Regions from separate parts of the Streptomyces sp. NPDC014727 genome, predicted to be linked through region 1. Evidence: riboswitches for the same ligand, from Rfam matches in the RefSeq annotation. Region 1 holds a riboswitch; each other region holds the start of a gene.
What was found. A riboswitch is a leader RNA that binds a small molecule or an ion and turns the genes downstream of it on or off. The one in region 1 is predicted to bind cobalamin.
Positions count from the first base shown of each region.

Region 2: another riboswitch for cobalamin. It lies ahead of ACF1B9_RS33075 (ribonucleoside-diphosphate reductase subunit alpha); the one in region 1 lies ahead of ACF1B9_RS07125 (ABC transporter substrate-binding protein).
Region 3: another riboswitch for cobalamin. It lies ahead of ACF1B9_RS00685 (prenyltransferase/squalene oxidase repeat-containing protein); the one in region 1 lies ahead of ACF1B9_RS07125 (ABC transporter substrate-binding protein).

Region 1 covers NZ_JBIBYR010000003.1:234,413-240,365, reverse strand. The annotation lists gene ACF1B9_RS07140 (acyl-CoA dehydrogenase) at 1-1,382, shown strand, start outside; gene ACF1B9_RS07135 (acyl carrier protein) at 1,643-1,918, shown strand; gene ACF1B9_RS07130 (beta-ketoacyl-[acyl-carrier-protein] synthase family protein) at 1,915-3,138, shown strand; cobalamin riboswitch at 3,216-3,405, shown strand; gene ACF1B9_RS07125 (ABC transporter substrate-binding protein) at 3,497-4,507, shown strand; gene ACF1B9_RS07120 (FecCD family ABC transporter permease) at 4,504-5,595, shown strand; gene ACF1B9_RS07115 (ABC transporter ATP-binding protein) at 5,592-5,953, shown strand, end outside.
Region 2 covers NZ_JBIBYR010000033.1:70,524-76,476, reverse strand. The annotation lists gene ACF1B9_RS33095 (sugar ABC transporter substrate-binding protein) at 1-223, opposite strand, end outside; gene ACF1B9_RS33090 (GntR family transcriptional regulator) at 503-1,267, shown strand; gene ACF1B9_RS33085 (DUF3311 domain-containing protein) at 1,537-1,791, shown strand; gene mctP (monocarboxylate uptake permease MctP) at 1,788-3,425, shown strand; cobalamin riboswitch at 3,597-3,732, shown strand; gene ACF1B9_RS33075 (ribonucleoside-diphosphate reductase subunit alpha) at 3,870-5,953, shown strand, end outside.
Region 3 covers NZ_JBIBYR010000001.1:139,714-145,666, reverse strand. The annotation lists gene ACF1B9_RS00690 (MBL fold metallo-hydrolase) at 11-1,066, shown strand; cobalamin riboswitch at 1,296-1,431, shown strand; gene ACF1B9_RS00685 (prenyltransferase/squalene oxidase repeat-containing protein) at 1,539-2,813, shown strand; gene ACF1B9_RS00680 (SCO2322 family protein) at 2,810-3,496, shown strand; gene ACF1B9_RS00675 (energy-coupling factor transporter transmembrane component T) at 3,493-4,668, shown strand; gene ACF1B9_RS00670 (ABC transporter ATP-binding protein) at 4,665-5,953, shown strand, end outside.

The sequences.
Region 1 (5,953 bases):
CGCCTCACGCGGGCGCCCAGAAGTTCATGCCCAACACCAGTCCGGCGGGCGGGCCCAAGACGGGGCTCGTGGCCGCGCGTCTGCTCGTCGACGGCACCGATCACGGGGTCTTCCTCTTCCTCGTGCCGCTCACCGACGCCGTCCGGGCGCTGCCCGGGGTGCGGGTCCGCAGGCTTCCCACGCGCACGGGGAGCCCGGTGGACCACTGCCTGACCTCCTTCGACGAGGTCTTCGTGGCGCGCGACGCGTTGCTCGGCGGGGACCATGGACGGATCGGTGACGACGGCGAGTTCAGCAGCGCCGTCGGCAACCGCAGGGGCCGCCTCCTCGCGTCGATCGGACGCGTCACCTCCGGCAAGATCTCGATGAGCGCCTGCGCGGTCGGTTCCGCCCGCGCGACGCTCGCGGTCGCCGTGCGCTACGGCGGCCACCGGTACATCACCGGGCCCCGCGGCTCCCGTCGGGTCCCGGTGATCGCCCACCGCAGCCACCACGGCCCGCTCTCCCGTGCCATGGCCACCGTCTTCGCGATGAGCCTGCTGCACCGCCGGGCGCTGGACCGCTGGGAGGCGTGGGTGGACGGACCGGGTCCGGACCGCGAGGAGGCGGAAAGACTGGTCGCCGTCGCCAAGGGGTGGATCACCTGGCAGGCCAGGTCCGTGATCGTCGAATGCCGCGAACGGTGCGGTGCGCAGGCGCTTCTGGAACACAACGGCATGAGCGAACTCATCACGGGGGTGGAAGGCGCCATCACGGCGGAGGGCGACAACCTGGCCATCCACGCGAAGGCGGCCGCGGAAATGCTCTTCGCCACCGAACCGGCCGGCCACGGTGCTCCCTCCGGCGGGGAATCCGGCGACCTCGACGATCCCCGGTTCCTCGGCGGGCTCCTGGCGGCCCTGGAGGGGATCTGGTTCGGCCGGGCCAGGGAGCGGATGAGCCGCGCACCGCACGGCGATCCGCTGGGACGGTGGAACGCCGCGTCCGGGCCGGCCCTGCGTGGCGTCGAGGCGCACGCCCACTGGCAGGCCGCCGAGGCGTACACGGACGCGGTGACCGGTCTTCGGGACGGTCCCGCCCGTGAGCGACTGGTCGACCTGCAGAGGCTGTTCGCACTCGACCGGATCTCCCGGAACAGCGGGGACCTGCTGGCCGCAGGGCATCTGACGGTTGATCAGGTCAATGATCTGCCGGACATCGTGGACCGACTGATCACCGCCGTCGCCGCTCATCTGCCCTCCCTCGTGGACTCCTTCGCGCTGCCGCCGGAACTGCTCGCCGACTGGCCCATCGCGGGGGCCGACTACATCGAGGCGTACGACGATCCGGAGGCCGGCTGGCAGCCGGACGGGGGCCGGGCGACGGTTCGGGGGGAACGGTGAGGACCGTGACAAGAACGGGAACAGCTGTGCGATCCCGCTCGGTGCGGGAGGCGGCCGGAGCCCTCGGTGTCCGCGCTGTGCTGCTGGTCTTCTGGGGTACGGCAGCCGTTCTGTCCCGGTGGTGCACGCGGCCGCGGCAGGGCGGTGGCGAATCGGTTCGGCACAAGGCGTAACTGGAGACACGTCACCCAGTTGATTCGGCGTCGGGACGGTGCCCCCGCCGTCACCGGCAGTCGTACCGAATGATGGAGAGGAAGCTCATGAGTGCCATTCATCCCAAGATCACCGAGGTTCTGACACACACCTTCAAAGTGCCCGCCGTGGAGATCCGTCCGGATTCCACGATGGACAGCCTGGAGATGGACTCCCTCGCCGTCGCCGAGTTCGCCGTGCTCATCAGGGAGACGCTGGGTGGCCAGGGAGACTTCGACAAGCTCCCCAAGGGCGCCACCCTGGCCGAGATCACGCGATTCATCGACGGGGCCGACGGCGGGTCGCCGGTGAGCGGTGCGGCACCGATGAGCAACGCCCGATGAACAGGCCCGTCATCGCCGTCACCGGCCTGGGCATGATCACCCCGGTCGGCAACGACACCGAATCCACCTGGAAGGGCGTGTGTGCCGGAATCTCGCCGGTGCGTACCGTTGCGGCACTCGAAGGCTGCGCGATCGATTTCGCCTGCACGGTCGACGGAATCGATCTGGACGCCGCGGTCGGTGGACGCACCTCGTTCCGGATGGGGAGGTACACCAAGTTCGCCGTTCTCGCCGCCCGGGAGGCGGTCGCCGACGCCGGGCTCGACCCGGCGGAGTGGGAGGGCGGCAGGGTCGCGGTGGTCGTCGGCACCAGCAGCGGGGGCTCCGCCTCACTGACCGAGCAGGCCGTCGTGCTCGACCGGCTCGGGCCCGACGCCACCTCGCCGTCGGGCATCCTGCTCACCATTCCGAACATGCCGGCGGCCGAGATCGCGATCCAGTTGCGGGCGACCGGTCCCAGCATGGCGCCGTGCACCGCCTGTTCGTCCGGCGTCACGGCCCTGTCCGTCGCCCGCGATCTGCTGGTCACCGGGCAGTGCGACATCGCGATCGCCGGAGCCACCGAGTCGATCGTCTATCCGGCCGCCATGGCCGGGTTCGCCCGATCCGGAGCCGGGGCCCGGCGGGACGGCGACGCGGCCGGGCTGTGCCGGCCCTTCGCCGCCGACCGGGCCGGGCTGGTCATGGGCGAGGGCGCCGCCGTCATGGTGCTGGAGCGGGCGGACGACGCCCGTGCCCGGGGCACGGTGCCGCGGGCGCTGGTCGCGGGCACCGGGGCCACCACCGACGCCCACCATCCCATCAGCCCGCATCCGTCCGGCGCGGTGGCCCGGACGGCGGTGGAGATCGCGCTGCGCGACGCCGGCTGGACGGCGGGAGACGTCGAGCACGTCAACGCACACGGCACGGCCACCCCGGTCAACGACGCCACCGAGGCCGCCCTCATCGCCCGGGTCTACCCGCACCGGCCGCCCGTCACCGCCCCGAAGGGCGTCCTGGGGCACTGCATGGGGGCGGCCGGAGCGATCGAGGCCGGACTGACCGTCCTGACGCTGCAACGCGGAATCGTGCCGCCGATCGCCAATCTGGACGCCCCGGCGCCCGAGTTCGACATCAACTGCGTCACCAAGTCTCCCCTGCGGCAGCCCATCCGGCGTGCCGTCAGCCACTCCTTCGGATTCGGCGGACACAACGCCGTGATCGCTCTTCAGGGCCCGTAGGCGCCAGGCAGGTGGTGCGACGGGAAACGGCCCGGCGTACCACCGGCCACACCGCCCGTGAGCTGCGCAGAGGCCCGTGATAGCTTGCCGGAGCCAGTCGAACTCCACGAAGGGGTCAGGGAATCCGGTGAGAATCCGGAACTGACGCGCAGCGGTGAGGGGGACGGGCGGGGCCACGGCCACTGGGAACACCCTCGGGTGTCCTGGGAAGGCGTCCCGTCCGCAGGAACCCGAGTCCGAAGACCTGCTGGCACCTGCGATCCGGTACCGGGCGCAGGACGCCGTACAACGGGCTCCGCGTATGGGCCCAGAGACGCAGAGGGACTCCGTGCCGTCCATATCCAGCCCTGTCCGCACCATGGCCGCTTTCTCGGCGGGACTCGTCCTGCTGACCGCCTGCGGGGGCGGAACAACCAATTCTGCCGCGAAGCCCGGCTCCACCGACGGATACCCGGTGACGCTGAGGAACTGCGGACGCACCGTCACCGTCGAATCCGCACCGCACCGCGCCGTGTCGGTCGACCAGGGATCGACGGAGATCCTGCTCTCCCTCGGCCTCGCCGACCGGCTGGCCGCCACCGCGACCTGGACCGACCCGGTGATGAAGGGGCTGGAGAAGGTCAATGCCGGCGTCCCGAGGATCGCGGACAACCGGCCGTCGTCGGAGAAGGTCCTCGACCAGGAACCCGACTTCATCAGCGCGTCGTTCGAGTCGACGCTCGCCAAGGGCGGTGTCGCCCCGCGCGAACAGTTCGAGGAACTCGGGGTCCCCACCTATGTCTCGCCCGCCGACTGCACCGGCAAGGACAACAGCGGCAGCGGGGACGGCGCCCGTACCGAGCCACTGGCCATGGACAGCGTCTACGACGAGGTGCGCGAACTGGCCCGGGTGTTCGGCGTGGCCGGCCGCGGCGACAAGCTCGTGGCGCAACTGCGGGCCCGGGTGAAGAAGGCGGCCGAGGGCGTCGACGCCTCCGACGCCACCATCCTCTACTGGTTCTCCGACTCCAAGGCCCCCTACCTGGCCGGCTGCTGCGGAGCACCCGGCATCATCACCAGGGAACTCGGCGCCAAGAACGTCTTCGACGACACCCACGACGAATGGCCCCAGATCAGCTGGGAGACCGTCGCCGACCGCGACCCCGACGTCCTCGTCATCGGCGACCTGACCCGTAAGGCACAGACCGCCGAGAGCGCCGCGAAGAAGATCGAATTCCTGGAGTCCAACCCCGTCACCAAGAACATGGACGCCGTCAGGCACCAGCGATACGTCCTGCTGAGCGGCCAGGCCATGAACCCGTCCATCCGGACGGTCGAGGGCGTGGAACGCGTCGCCGCCGGGCTGCGCGCCTTCGGACTCGCGGGATGACGGACACGGGACGCGCCGCGGCCCCGGACACGTCACGGACCTCCGCGGCAGGCGCGCGCGGCGCGACGGGGCCGCGGAAGCTGCGCGGCGGAGTCCTGTGGGGCTGCGGCATCGCGCTGCTCGTGCTGTCCGTCGCGATCGCCGTCACCATCGGCCCCGCCCGTATCTCCGTCGCCGACGTCTGGTCCACGACCGCCTCCCACCTCGGCTGGGGCCGGTCACGGCTCACGCCGATCCGGGACGGCATCGTCTGGAACCTGCGCATGCCGCGCACCCTGCTCGCCGCGGTGTGCGGCGCCGGGCTGGCTGTGTGCGGCACCGTCATGCAGTCCCTGCTCCGCAACCCGCTCGCCGACCCGTTCGTCCTCGGCGTCTCCTCCGGTGCGTCGACCGGCGCGGTCGTGGTCGTCGTCCTCGGCGTCGGCGGGGGAGCGGTGTCGATCTCGACCGGCGCGTTCATCGGCGCCCTGTGCTCGTTCGCCCTCGTCCTGCTGCTCAGCCACACCCTGGGCGGCACGACCGACCGGGTCGTCCTCTCCGGTGTCGCGGCCATGCAACTGTTCTCCGCGCTCACCTCCTTCGTCGTGATGACCTCCGCCGACGCCGAGCAGACCCGCGGGGTGCTGTTCTGGCTGCTGGGCTCGCTCGGCGGAGTCGGTTGGAGCGATGTGTGGATCTGCTCCGCCGTTCTCGTCGTGACGCTGCTGATCTGCCTGGGACACGCCCGCACACTCGACGCCTTCGCGTTCGGCCAGGACGCCGCTGCCTCGCTCGGCGTCCATGTCGCGCGCACCCGGATCGTGCTGCTGTGCACGACAGCGCTGCTGACCGCCGCGCTCGTCAGCTCGGCCGGAGCCATCGGCTTCGTCGGCCTGGTGCTGCCGCACGCCGCCCGTGCGCTCGCGGGTTCTGGTCACCGGCGACTGCTGCCGGTCACCGCCCTGGCCGGGGCCGTCTTCCTGGTCTGGGTCGACACCCTGGCCAGGACGGTTCTCGACCCGCAGGAGGTGCCGGTGGGCGTCGTCACCGCCCTCATCGGTGTTCCCGCGTTCGTCCTGGTCCTGTACCGCACCCGGAGAATCGCATGACGGGCGGAGCCACCCGAGGGCTGCGGGCCGAGCGGGTCAGCCGGGAGGCGGGCGGCCGGCTCGTACTCGACGGCGTCCACCTCGCCCCGCCGCCCGGCGCCACCGTCGGGCTGATCGGGCCGAACGGGTCCGGCAAGTCGACTCTCCTGCGGGTGCTCGCGGGAGTCCTCGCCCCGGAGACGGGCGTCGTCACCCTCGACGGCCGGCGGCTCGACGAGATCGGCCGCCGAACGGTGGCCCGAAGGGTCGCGGTGGTCGACCAGCACGCCGTGACCCAGGTCGAGCTGAGCGTCCTGGACGTGGTGCGACTCGGCCGCATCCCGCACCGCAGGGCCTGGGCGGCGCCCGGCCGGGCGGA
Region 2 (5,953 bases), on a different contig from region 1:
GAACGTTGACCTTGACGTTGGGGTACTTCGCCTTGAACTGGCTGTTGACGTCCTTGACCAGTTCGGGCCAGGTGCTCTGCGCGTCCGACATGAGCCAGACGGTGAGCGATTCCTTGCGGTCCTTCGGGTCCTTCGACGAGGCCTTGTCGTCGTCCGAACCACATGCCGCGATCGAAACCAACATGCCTGCGACGCCGATCGCCGCGATGAGCTTGCGCTTCACGCCAAACCCTCCTCAGGGAAACTGCAACCCCGCCCACCGCGAAGACATTCGACGAGTACTGCTGGGGCTGGACCTGGTCTTTAATGGTTTAGACCAGTACCGGGAGCTTGGCCTAGACCTTTTGGGGTGTCAAGGGTGTATAAGAAGTGCACTCGCGTCCGTTATAGGACCGACACCTAAGGGAGGGCGACGAGCCGTGACCGGACCGTGCCACCATGTGAGCCGCGACAGACGGAGGAGCCGGTGACGGCAGCAACGCAGCAGTCGGGAAGGCGGGCCATGGGTGCCGACGGGGGCAGTACGGAGAACGAGACGGGCGCGGCCACACGGACGGCACGCATCCCGAAGTACTACCGGCTGAAGCGACATCTCCTCGACATGACGGACACCATGCCGCCGGGCACACCTGTGCCACCGGAACGGACCCTGGCCGCCGAGTTCGACACCTCGCGCACCACCGTGCGCCAGGCGCTCCAGGAGCTGGTCGTCGAGGGCCGGCTGGAGCGCATCCAGGGCAAGGGCACCTTCGTCGCCAAGCCGAAGGTCTCGCAAGCCCTGCAACTCACCTCGTACACCGAGGACATGCGTGCCCAGGGGTTGGAACCGACGTCCCAGTTGCTGGACATCGGCTATGTCACGGCCGACGACACACTCGCCGGGCTGCTCGACATCACGGCCGGTGGCCGCGTGCTGCGGATCGAGCGGCTGCGGCTCGCCAGCGGGGAGCCGATGGCGATCGAGACCACGCATCTCTCGGCCAAACGCTTTCCCGCGCTGCGCCGTTCGCTGGTGAAGTACACCTCGCTCTACACCGCGCTGGCCGAGGTGTACGACGTCCGGCTGGCCGAGGCCGAGGAGACCATCGAGACCTCGCTCGCCACCCCGCGCGAGGCCGGACTGCTCGGTACGGATGTGGGCCTGCCGATGCTGATGCTGTCCCGGCACTCGCTGGATGGGCGGGGCGAGCCGGTGGAGTGGGTGCGCTCGGTCTACCGCGGCGACCGGTACAAGTTCGTGGCGCGCCTGAAGCGGCCGACGGACTGACCCCGGGTGCGGCGGCCGACCGGTTCCGGCCCTTGCGTCCCCGCACATGACCGTCGACGGCCTCCGTGGAACGCATCGCTCCACGGGGGCCGTTCGTCTGCCTCCGCACAGGCCGACTCTCGCACGTTCGGCAACATTCCGAACATGAGATCCCGTTCACGGGACCGTTGTCGGACCGCAATGCGGACAGGGGGTGACGGTGACCGGAATCCTCCCCTAGATTTCCTGCGCATTACACCAGGTGATCAGCGAGGGGACGGAGTCACCGCATGGCAGCAGACCCTGAAGGAAAACCGCCCACCATCACGCCCGTTCGGGTGGTCATCGCCCTCTGCCTCGTCGCGCCGTTCGTGGCGATGCTCTGGGTGAGTTCGTACGCGAAGGTGGACCCCACCTTCATCGGCATCCCGTTCTTCTACTGGTACCAGATGCTCTGGGTGCTGATCTCCACCGCGCTCACGATGGTCGCGTACAAGCTGTGGCAGCGTGACCAGCGCGCCCGCAAGGGGGGTGCGTCGGCATGAAGGACGGCGTGAACGGCGTCGCTCTCGGCGTCTTCATCTTCTTCTTCCTGGCCGTCACGGTCATGGGCTTCCTGGCGGCGCGCTGGCGCAAGGCCGAGAACGAGGCCAGCCTCGACGAATGGGGCCTGGGCGGACGGTCGTTCGGCACCTGGGTCACCTGGTTCCTGCTCGGCGGCGACCTGTACACCGCGTACACCTTCGTCGCCGTGCCCGCGGCGATCTACGCGGCGGGCGCGGCCGGCTTCTTCGCCGTGCCGTACACCATCCTCGTGTACCCGCTGATCTTCACCTTCCTGCCGCGGCTGTGGTCCGTCTCGCACAAGCACGGGTACGTCACCACCTCGGACTTCGTCCGCGGACGCTTCGGCTCGAAGGGCCTCTCGCTGGCGGTCGCCGTCACCGGCATCCTCGCCACGATGCCGTACATCGCGCTCCAGCTCGTCGGCATCCAGGCGGTGCTGGACGTGATGGGTGTCGGCGGCGGCGAGAACACCCACTGGTTCATCAAGGACCTGCCGCTGCTGATCGCGTTCGCGGTGCTCGCCGCGTACACCTACTCGTCCGGGCTGCGGGCACCCGCGCTGATCGCGTTCGTCAAGGACGGGTTGATCTACCTCGTCATCGCGGTGGCGATCATCTACATCCCGATCAAGCTCGGCGGCTTCGACGAGATCTTCGCCAAGGCGGGCGAGGCGTTCTCGCAGACCAACCCGGCGACCGGCAAGCCGCGCGGGGCGCTCGCACCCGGCGAGGCGGGCCAATGGGGTTACGCCACCCTGGCGTTGGGCTCGGCGCTCGCGCTCTTCATGTATCCGCACTCGATCACGGCGACGCTCTCCAGCCGCAGCCGCAACGTGATCCGGCGCAACACCACGATCCTGCCGCTGTACTCGCTGATGCTGGGCCTGCTCGCGCTGCTCGGCTTCATGGCGATCGCCGCCGGGATCAAGGTGGACAACGGGCAGTTGGCCATCCCTCAGCTGTTCGAGAACATGTTCCCCGACTGGTTCGCGGGGGTCGCGTTCGCCGCCATCGGCATCGGCGCGCTGGTGCCCGCCGCGATCATGTCGATCGCCGCCGCGAACCTGTTCACCCGCAACATCTACAAGGACTTCCTGAAGCCGGACGCGACCCCGGAGCAGGAGACCAAGGTCTCCAAGCTGGTGTCCCTGCTGGTGAAGGTCGGTGCGCTCGCCTTCGTCCTCACCATGGACAAGACGGTGGCGATCAACTTCCAGCTGCTCGGCGGGATCTGGATCCTCCAGACGATGCCGGCCCTGGTCGGCGGCCTGTTCACCCGCTGGTTCCACCGCTGGGCACTGCTCGCGGGCTGGGCGGTGGGCATGGTGTACGGCACGGTGGCCGCGTACGGGGTCGCCAGCCCGACCCAGGCGCACTTCGGCGGTTCGTCCAAGGAGATCCCGGGCATCGGCGAGATCGGCTACATCGGTCTCACGGCGTTCGTGCTGAACGTCGTGGTGACGGTGGTGCTCACCTTCGTCCTGAACGCCGTGAAGGCGCCCGCCGGAATCGACGAGACCTCGCCGGCCGACTACACGGCCGACGCGGGCGACAAGGGCGTCCAGGTGGAGCTCCCGCCGGCCACGGCCGGAGCTCCGGGTGGCGGCCACTGACGAGCGCTCCGACACCGGCCGGCGGCCCGCCGAGCCCCCTCCTGCGGGGCTCGGCGGGCCGTCCGCGTGATCGGGTGCCCCGGGCTCCGAACAGGGCCGTACAGCTCGTTCTACGGGCCCGGCCCACGTTGCACGACACAACATGTGGGGGCTGCCTCATCGGGCGGCCCCCACATGTATGCTCATGCTCGCTGTCGCCGCAGGGGAATCCGGTGCGAATCCGGAACTGTCCCGCAACGGTGTGTTCGGTGCGCTTTTGCGCACCCCCGAGTAAGTCCGAGGACCTGCCGACAGCGCATCCGGCTCGACCGAACCGGATGCCAGACGTCCGGGCCTCGCGGATGGGCCGGTGGACGCCGTACGGAGTGCTGCCCCGCTGGGGCCCGCCTCTGCCCGGCTGCCCCGTTCCCCGCCGGCCCCGAGCCGAGCGAGGGAGAGCACCACGTGACCATCGCGCCAGCCGATCCGGCTTCAGTCGCCGTGTCCGAAGCGGCCGAGTCCGAGGGGACCGCACACGACGGACCGGGGACCGCACTGCTGCGGACCCTGACCGACCTCACCGTCGATCTGCCCGACACCGACCCCGGTCGTGTCGCCGCCGCCGCGCTGCGCGGCCGCAGCGCCCGGTCGGACGAGGCCGAGCTGCGCTCGCTGGCCACCGAGGCCGCCGCGGGGCTGATCTCCGAGGACCCCGCCTACTCCCGGCTCGCCGCCAGGCTCCTGACCCGCACCATCGCGGACGAGGCGATCGGCCAGGGCGCGGTCACCTTCTCCGCCTCCGTCGCCGTCGGGCACCGCGAGGGCCTGATCGCGGACCGTACCGCCGAGTTCGTCGCGCTGCACGCGGACGCCCTCGACGCGCTGGTGGAACGCTCGCTCGCCGACGCCGCCGACGACCGGTTCGGTTACTTCGGGCTGCGGACCCTGCACAGCCGCTATCTGCTGCGCCACCCGCACACCCGCCAGGTCATCGAGACGCCCCAGCACTTCATGCTGCGGGTCGCGTCCGGTCTCGCCGAGGACGATTCGCAGCGCGCCCTGGACGAAGTGGCCGCGCTGTACGGGCTGATGAGCCGGCTCGACTATCTGCCCTCCTCGCCGACCCTGTTCAACTCCGGTACGCGGCACCCGCAGATGTCCTCCTGCTATCTGTTGGACTCCCCGCTCGACGAGCTCGACTCGATCTACGACCGCTACCACCAGGTGGCGCGGCTCTCGAAGCACGCGGGCGGCATCGGGCTCTCGTACTCCCGTATCCGCGCCCGCGGTTCGCTGATCCGAGGCACCAACGGGCACTCCAACGGCATCGTGCCGTTCCTGAAGACGCTCGACGCCTCCGTCGCCGCGGTCAACCAGGGCGGCCGCCGCAAGGGCGCCGCCGCCGTCTACCTGGAGACCTGGCACGCGGACATCGAGGAGTTCCTGGAGCTGCGCGACAACACGGGCGAGGACCAGCGACGTACGCACAACCTCAACCTGGCGCACTGGATCCCGGACGAGTTCATGCGCCGGGTCGACGCGGACGGCGACTGGTCGCTGTTCTCGCCCGCGGACGTGCCCGAGCTGGTCGACCTGTGGGGCGACGACTTCGACGCCGCGTACCGGGCCGCCGAGGCCAAGGGGCTGGCCCGCAAGTCGATGCCGGCCCGCGAGCTGTACGGCCGGATGATGCGTACCCTCGCGCAGACCGGCCAGGGCTGGATGACGTTCAAGGACGCCTCCAACCGGACCGCGAACCAGACCGCCGAGCCGGGCCGCGTCGTCCACTCCTCGAATCTGTGCACCGAGATCCTCGAAGTCACCGATGACGGCGAGACGGCCGTCTGCAACCTGGGTTCGGTCAACCTCGGCGCGTTCGTCGCCGACGGCACCATCGACTGGGAGCGGCTGGACGCCACCGTCCGGACCGCCGTGACCTTCCTCGACCGGGTCGTCGACATCAATTTCTACCCGACCGAGCAGGCCGGCCGGTCCAACGCGAAGTGGCGCCCGGTCGGTCTGGGTGCGATGGGTCTGCAGGATGTCTTCTTCCAGCTGCGGCTGCCGTTCGACTCCCCCGAGGCGCGCGCGCTCTCCACCAGGATCTCCGAGCGGATCATGCTCGCGGCGTACGAGGCGTCCTGCGAGCTCGCCGAGCGGTCGGGCCCGCTGCCCGCCTGGGCCGAGACGCGTGCCGCGCGCGGGGTGCTGCACCCCGACCACTACGACACCGAGCTGAACTGGCCGGAGCGCTGGGACGCGCTGCGCGCCCGCGTCGCGAGGAGCGGCATGCGCAACTCGCTGCTGCTCGCCATCGCGCCCACGGCGACGATCGCCTCGATCGCAGGTGTGTACGAGTGCATCGAGCCGCAGGTCTCCAACCTCTTCAAGCGCGAGACGCTCAGCGGCGAGTTCCTCCAGGTCAACGCGTATCTGGTGGAGGAGCTGAAGCAGCTCGGCGTGTGGGACGCACGGACCCGTGAGGCACTGCGCGACGCGAGCGGCTCCGTGCAGGGCTTCGCCTGGATCCCCGAGGACGTGCGGGCGCT
Region 3 (5,953 bases), on a different contig from region 1:
TGAGGAGCCCATGACGCAGGTGACCGACCATGGCGGGGGCGTGCACAGCATCAAGGTCCCCATCCCGGACAATCCGCTCGGCCACACCCTCGTCCATGTCCTCGACACCGATCGCGGGCCGGTCCTGATCGACACGGGCTGGGACGATCCGGAGGCGTGGGACACCCTCACCGCCGGGCTCGACGCCATCGGTACGGGCATCGGCGACATCCACGGTGTGGTCATCACCCATCACCACCCCGACCACCACGGCCTCTCCGGCCAGGTGCGCGAGGCCTCCGGGGCCTGGATCGCCATGCACGCGGCGGACGCCGCGATCGTGCGCCGCACCCGGGAGGCCCGGCCCGGCACCTGGCTGGCGTACCTCTTGACGAAGCTCACCGCGGTCGGTGCGCCCCAGGAGCATCTCGCGCCGCTGCGGGCCGCGGTCGAGGGCGGTCGGATGCGCACACTGCCGGGGCTGCGGTCCGCGCTCCCGGACCGGGAGATCGTTCCGGGTGAGCTCCTCGGCCTGGCGGGCCGCCGACTGCGGGCGATCTGGACTCCGGGGCACACGCCCGGTCATGTCTGTCTGCATCTGGAGGAGGAGCATCCGGGGAATCTGCCGGGCCGGGGGCGGCTGTTCTCGGGGGATCATCTGCTGCCGGGGATCAGCCCGCACATCGGGCTGTACGAGGACCCGGACACCGCGCCGGGCACCGCCCCCTCCGCCGGGGGAGACCCCATCGGTGACTACCTCGGCTCGCTGGAGCACATCGGCCGGCTCGGCGTGGCGGAGGTGCTGCCCGCCCACCAGTACGCATTCACGGACGCCGCGCGGCGCGTACGGGAACTCCTGGACCATCACGAGGAACGGCTGACCGGACTGCTCAAGCTGCTGGCCACCCCGCTCACGCCGTGGGAGCTGGCCGAGCGGATGGAGTGGAACCGGCCGTGGGAGCAGATCTCGCACGGTTCACGGAACATCGCCGTCTCGGAGGCCGAGGCGCATCTGCGGCGACTGGTCAGGCTGGGGCGCGCGGAGGCGGTGGCGGGGAGCGAGCCGGTGACGTACATCGCGGTGTGAAGGGCGCGGCGGGCCGTCGGGCAGGGAGCTCGTTCACCCTCTCCCGGGCACCCCGGGCACCCCGGGCACCGGCACGGGCCGGGCTTCCGGCGAGCGCGGTGAAGCCGTCGCCCGTCGGGCCCCCGGGGCCGCGGGGAGCCGTCGCCCGTCGGGCCCCCGGGGCCGCGGGGAGCCGTCGCCCGTCCCGTGGGGGACGAGCCCCCGGACGGCCCCGGAACCCGTCCGGCCCCGCCCGGTAGAGTGTGCGGGTCGTCATCATGCCCGTTCAGGGGGAAGCCGGTGCGAATCCGGCGCTGACCACGCAGCCGTGAACCGTCGTCGCAGACGGTGAGTCGGAATGCCCTGTCCGCGGTCGTGACCGGCTCGCGACCTCCGGAACCCCGGTGGTCGGCACCGTCGAGGTATACGGAGCCGGAGCCTGGTGCCTGAGCGTGCCTGTGCCCGGTTCCCCGCAGGAGAGGCCCCGCCCGCCATGACCGTACGCCGCAGCGCGGCATCGCTCGCCGCCATCGCCACCGTGCTCTGTGCGGCCGCTGCCCCGGTCGCGGTGGCGGCGCCGTCCCCTTCCCCCTCGCCGTCCGCTGCCCTGCCGTCCGGGCTGTACGGCACGAAGGACCCGACCTACGACGGTGTCTGGCGGCAGTCGCTGGCCTTCCTCGCCCAGCGGCTGGAGGGCGTCACGCCCGCGACGGAGTCGGTGGACTGGCTGATCGCCCAGCAGTGCGGCAACGGCGCCTACGCCGCGTACCGGCCCGACGTCTCCCGGCCCTGCACCGGGAAGACGGTGCTGGACACCAATGCCACCGCGGCCGCCGTCCAGGCGTTCGTCGAGGTGGGCGGGCACCGGGACACCGTGAACAACTCGGTCCGCTGGCTGAAGTCCGTACAGAACGAGGACGGCGGCTGGGGCTACACCGCCGGCGCGCCCAGCGACGCCAACTCCACCTCGCTGGTGATCGGCGCCCTCGCCCGGCAGGGCCAGCGGCTCGCGGACATCACCACCCCGAACGGCAAGACCCCCTACTCCCCGCTGCTCGCGCTCGCGATCCCGTGCGGCGGCAAGGACGGCGGCGCCTTCGCCTACCAGCCCGACAAGGCCGGCAAGCTCGCCGCCAACGCGGACGCCACCGCCGCCGCCGTGCTCGGCACGATGGGCAAGGCCCTGGCCGTCGGGAACAACGCCGCGACCAAGGGGACCAGCTGCCACCCGGGGTCCGGTCTCACGCCCGAGCAGGCCGCCCAGAACGGCGCCCACTACCTCGCGAACGCCCTCGCCACGAGCGGCCACCTCGACCTGGCCCCGATGCCGGGCGCCTCCGACACCACCCCGCAGCCCGACTTCGGCAACACCGCGGACGCGGTCGTCGCCCTGTCCGCGGCGGGCCACCAGGACAAGGCCGCCAAGGCCGTGGCCTGGCTGAAGAAGAACTCGGGCCCCTGGGCCGAGCAGAACGGTCCCGCCGCCTACGCCCAGCTGGTCCTGGCCGCGCACGCGACCGGCTCCGACGCCCGCGACTTCAACGGCGTCAACCTGGTCGACCGGCTGAACGCGACCGGTCCCGCGCCCGCGGCCGTCACGACGCCCGACCCGTCCGCCGACACCGGGTACGAGGCCACGGAGAAGGACCAGGTGCACAGCGGCGACGACGTGATCGGCGGCGTGTGGTGGTTCATCGGCATCGGCCTCGTCGTCGCTGCGGCCGCGGCCTTCCTGATCAGCGGCCGGCGCAAGAACCGGCAGCTGTGAGGCGGGCGGGAAGGGCCACCGCGCTGCTGGTGGCCCTGGCTGCCGTCCTGGCCGTGCTCGGCGCGGGGACGGCCCAGGCGGCCGGGTACCGGTACTGGTCGTTCTGGGAGAGCTCCAGCACCGGCTGGACGTACGCCACCCAGGGCCCGTCCCTGGTCCGGCCGGACGACGGCACGGTGCAGGGCTTCCGGTTCTCGGTGAGCGAGGACTCCCAGGACTCGGCGAAGCCGCGCCGCTCCCCCGACTTCGCGAAGATCTGCGCGGACACCCCGGCCCAGGACGGCACCAAGCGGGTCGCGCTGGTCATCGACCCGGGCACGGCGGCGGACGCCCCGGTCGGCGAGACGCCGCCCGCGCCGCGTACCGCGTGCGCGCGGGTCACCCCGGACGCGAGCACCGCCGAGGCACTCGCCTCGGTGGCCAAACCGCTGCGTTACAGCAGCGACGCGCTGCTCTGTGCCATATCCGGCTATCCGGGCTCGGGCTGCGGCGAACAGGTCTCGGGCGACGGGCACGCCACGCCTTCCGCGACCGTGTCCCCGGGCGCCTCCGTCCCCGCCGCCGCCTCCGCCGGTTCGGGCGGCTCCGGCGGCGGGCCGTCCGCCGGGGTGCTCGTCGGCGTCGGCGCCGTTCTCCTCCTCGGCATCGCCGCAGTCGTGCAGGCCCGCCGCCGCCGCGGATGACCGCCCCGACCAGCGGCGCGGTGACCGGCGCCACCGGCACCGTCCGGCCGCGCCGGCCGCTGCGCGCCCCCGGGGCGACCCGGAGCAACGCCCTGCCCGCCGGGGCCTGGTGGCTGTGGGCGCTCGGTCTCGCCACCGCCGCGTCCCGGACCACCAATCCACTGCTGCTCGGGCTGCTGGTGGGGGTCGCGGGCTATGTGGTCGCGGCGCGCCGTACGGACGCGCCGTGGGCCCGTTCGTACGGGGCGTTCATCAGGATCGGGCTGTTCGTCGTCGGTGTGCGGCTGGTCTTCTCGGTCCTTCTCGGTTCACCGATCCCCGGGACGCATCCGGTGTTCACGCTCCCCGAGGTGCCGCTGCCCGACTGGGCGAAGGGCGTCAGGATCGGTGGCCGGGTCACCGCCGAGCAGTTGGTCTTCGCGCTGTACGACGGGGCGAAGCTGGCGACCCTGCTGATCTGTCTCGGTGCGGCGAACTCGCTCGCCAACCCGGCCCGGCTGCTGAAGTCGCTGCCGGGTGCGCTGTACGAGGCGGGGGTCGCCGTCGTCGTCGCCATGACGTTCGCGCCGAACATGGTCGCCGATGTGGTGCGGCTGCGCACCGCACGGCGGCTGCGGGGCCGTCCGACCGGCGGCGTCAAGGCGGTCCTCCAGATCGGACTGCCGGTCCTGGAGGGTGCGTTGGAGCGCTCGGTCGCGGTGGCGGCCTCGATGGACGCGCGCGGATACGGGCGCACGGCCCAGGTTCCGCCCGCCGTCCGGCACACCACGAACGTCCTCACGCTCGGCGGGCTGCTCGGGGTGTGCGCGGGCACGTACGGGCTGCTGGCCGCGCAGGGCGCGGTGTACGGACTGCCGCTGCTGATCGCCGGGCTGGTCGCCGCGATGGCCGGGCTGCGGCTCGGCGGGGCCCGCTCGGTCCGTACCCGCTACCGGCCCGACCGGTGGGGTGGGCGGGCCTGGCTGGTGGCGGGTTCGGGGGTCGCCGTGGCCGTGGCGATGGTCTGGGCGGGCGGTGTCGACGCGGAGGCACTGCGGCCGGGCGTCGTACCGCTGGCCGCGCCGGTGCTTCCGCTGTGGCCCGCGGCGGCGGTGCTGATCGGGCTGTTGCCCGCGGTGGTGGCGCCCGTGCCGGCCCCGGTGGGCGCGCCGCATTCCAAGGAGAGCCAGTGATCCGGTTCGAGCACGTCTCGGTGCGCTACGAGGGCACCGCGCGCCCCACCCTGTCCGGGGTCGATCTGACCGTCCCGGAGGGCGAGTTGGTGCTGCTCGTCGGCCCGTCCGGGGTCGGCAAGTCGACGCTGCTGGGTGCCGTCTCCGGTCTGGTGCCGCACTTCACCGGCGGCACGCTGAGCGGCCGGGTCACGGTCGACGGGCGCGATACCCGTACCCACAAACCACGCGAACTCGCCGATCTGGTGGGCACGGTGGGTCAGGACCCGCTCTCCCACTTTGTCACCGACACGGTCGAGGACGAGCTGGCGTACGGGATGGAGTCGCTGGGCCTGGCCCCCGACGTGATGCGGCGTCGGGTCGAGGAGACCCTCGACCTGCTGGGTCTGGCCGGGCTGCGCGACCGGCCGATCGCCACGCTCTCCGGCGGCCAGCAGCAGCGGGTCGCGATCGGCTCGGTGCTCACCCCGCACCCGAAGGTCCTGGTCCTCGACGAGCCGACGTCCGCCCTGGACCCGGCGGCGGCCGAGGAGGTCCTCGCCGTGCTCCAGCGGCTGGTGCACGACCTCGGTACGACGGTCCTGATGGCGGAGCACCGGCTGGAGCGGGTGGTGCAGTACGCGGACCAGGTCGTCCTGCTGCCGTCACCGGGCGCGGCACCGGTCATGGGCGCGCCCGCGGACGTCATGGCCGTCTCCCCGGTCCACCCGCCGGTCGTCGCGCTGGGCCGGCTGGCGGGCTGGGAACCGCTGCCGCTCTCGGTCCGCGATGCCCGGCGCCGCGCGGCCGGTCTGCGCGAGCGGCTGGCGTCGGCACGGCCGCCCGCCGCGCCGTCCGGACCGGCCGGGGCCGTCGTGGCCCCGCTGCCCGCCGTCCCGGCACCGGCGCGGCGCGGCGCCCTCGCCCGGCTGCTGGGCCGCGGCGCCCGGACCACCACCGCCGCTCCCGGTCCCGTGGGCGACACCCCGGCCCGGGTCGAGCGGCTCGGTGTACGGCGTGGGCGCGTCGAGGCGCTGCGCGGGGTGACGCTCACCGTCGCCCCCGGCGAGACGGTCGCTCTGATGGGCCGCAACGGTGCGGGCAAATCCACTCTGCTGGCCACGCTCGTGGGCATGGTCGAGCCCACCACCGGCACCGTCCTCGTCGGCGGCCGGATCCCGCACCGCACGCAGCCGCGCGAGATGGTGCGCCGGGTCGGGCTCGTACCGCAGGAGCCGCGCGATCTGCTGTACGCGGACACGGTCGCCGCCGAGTGCGCCGCGGCCGACGCCGACGCGGGCGCCGC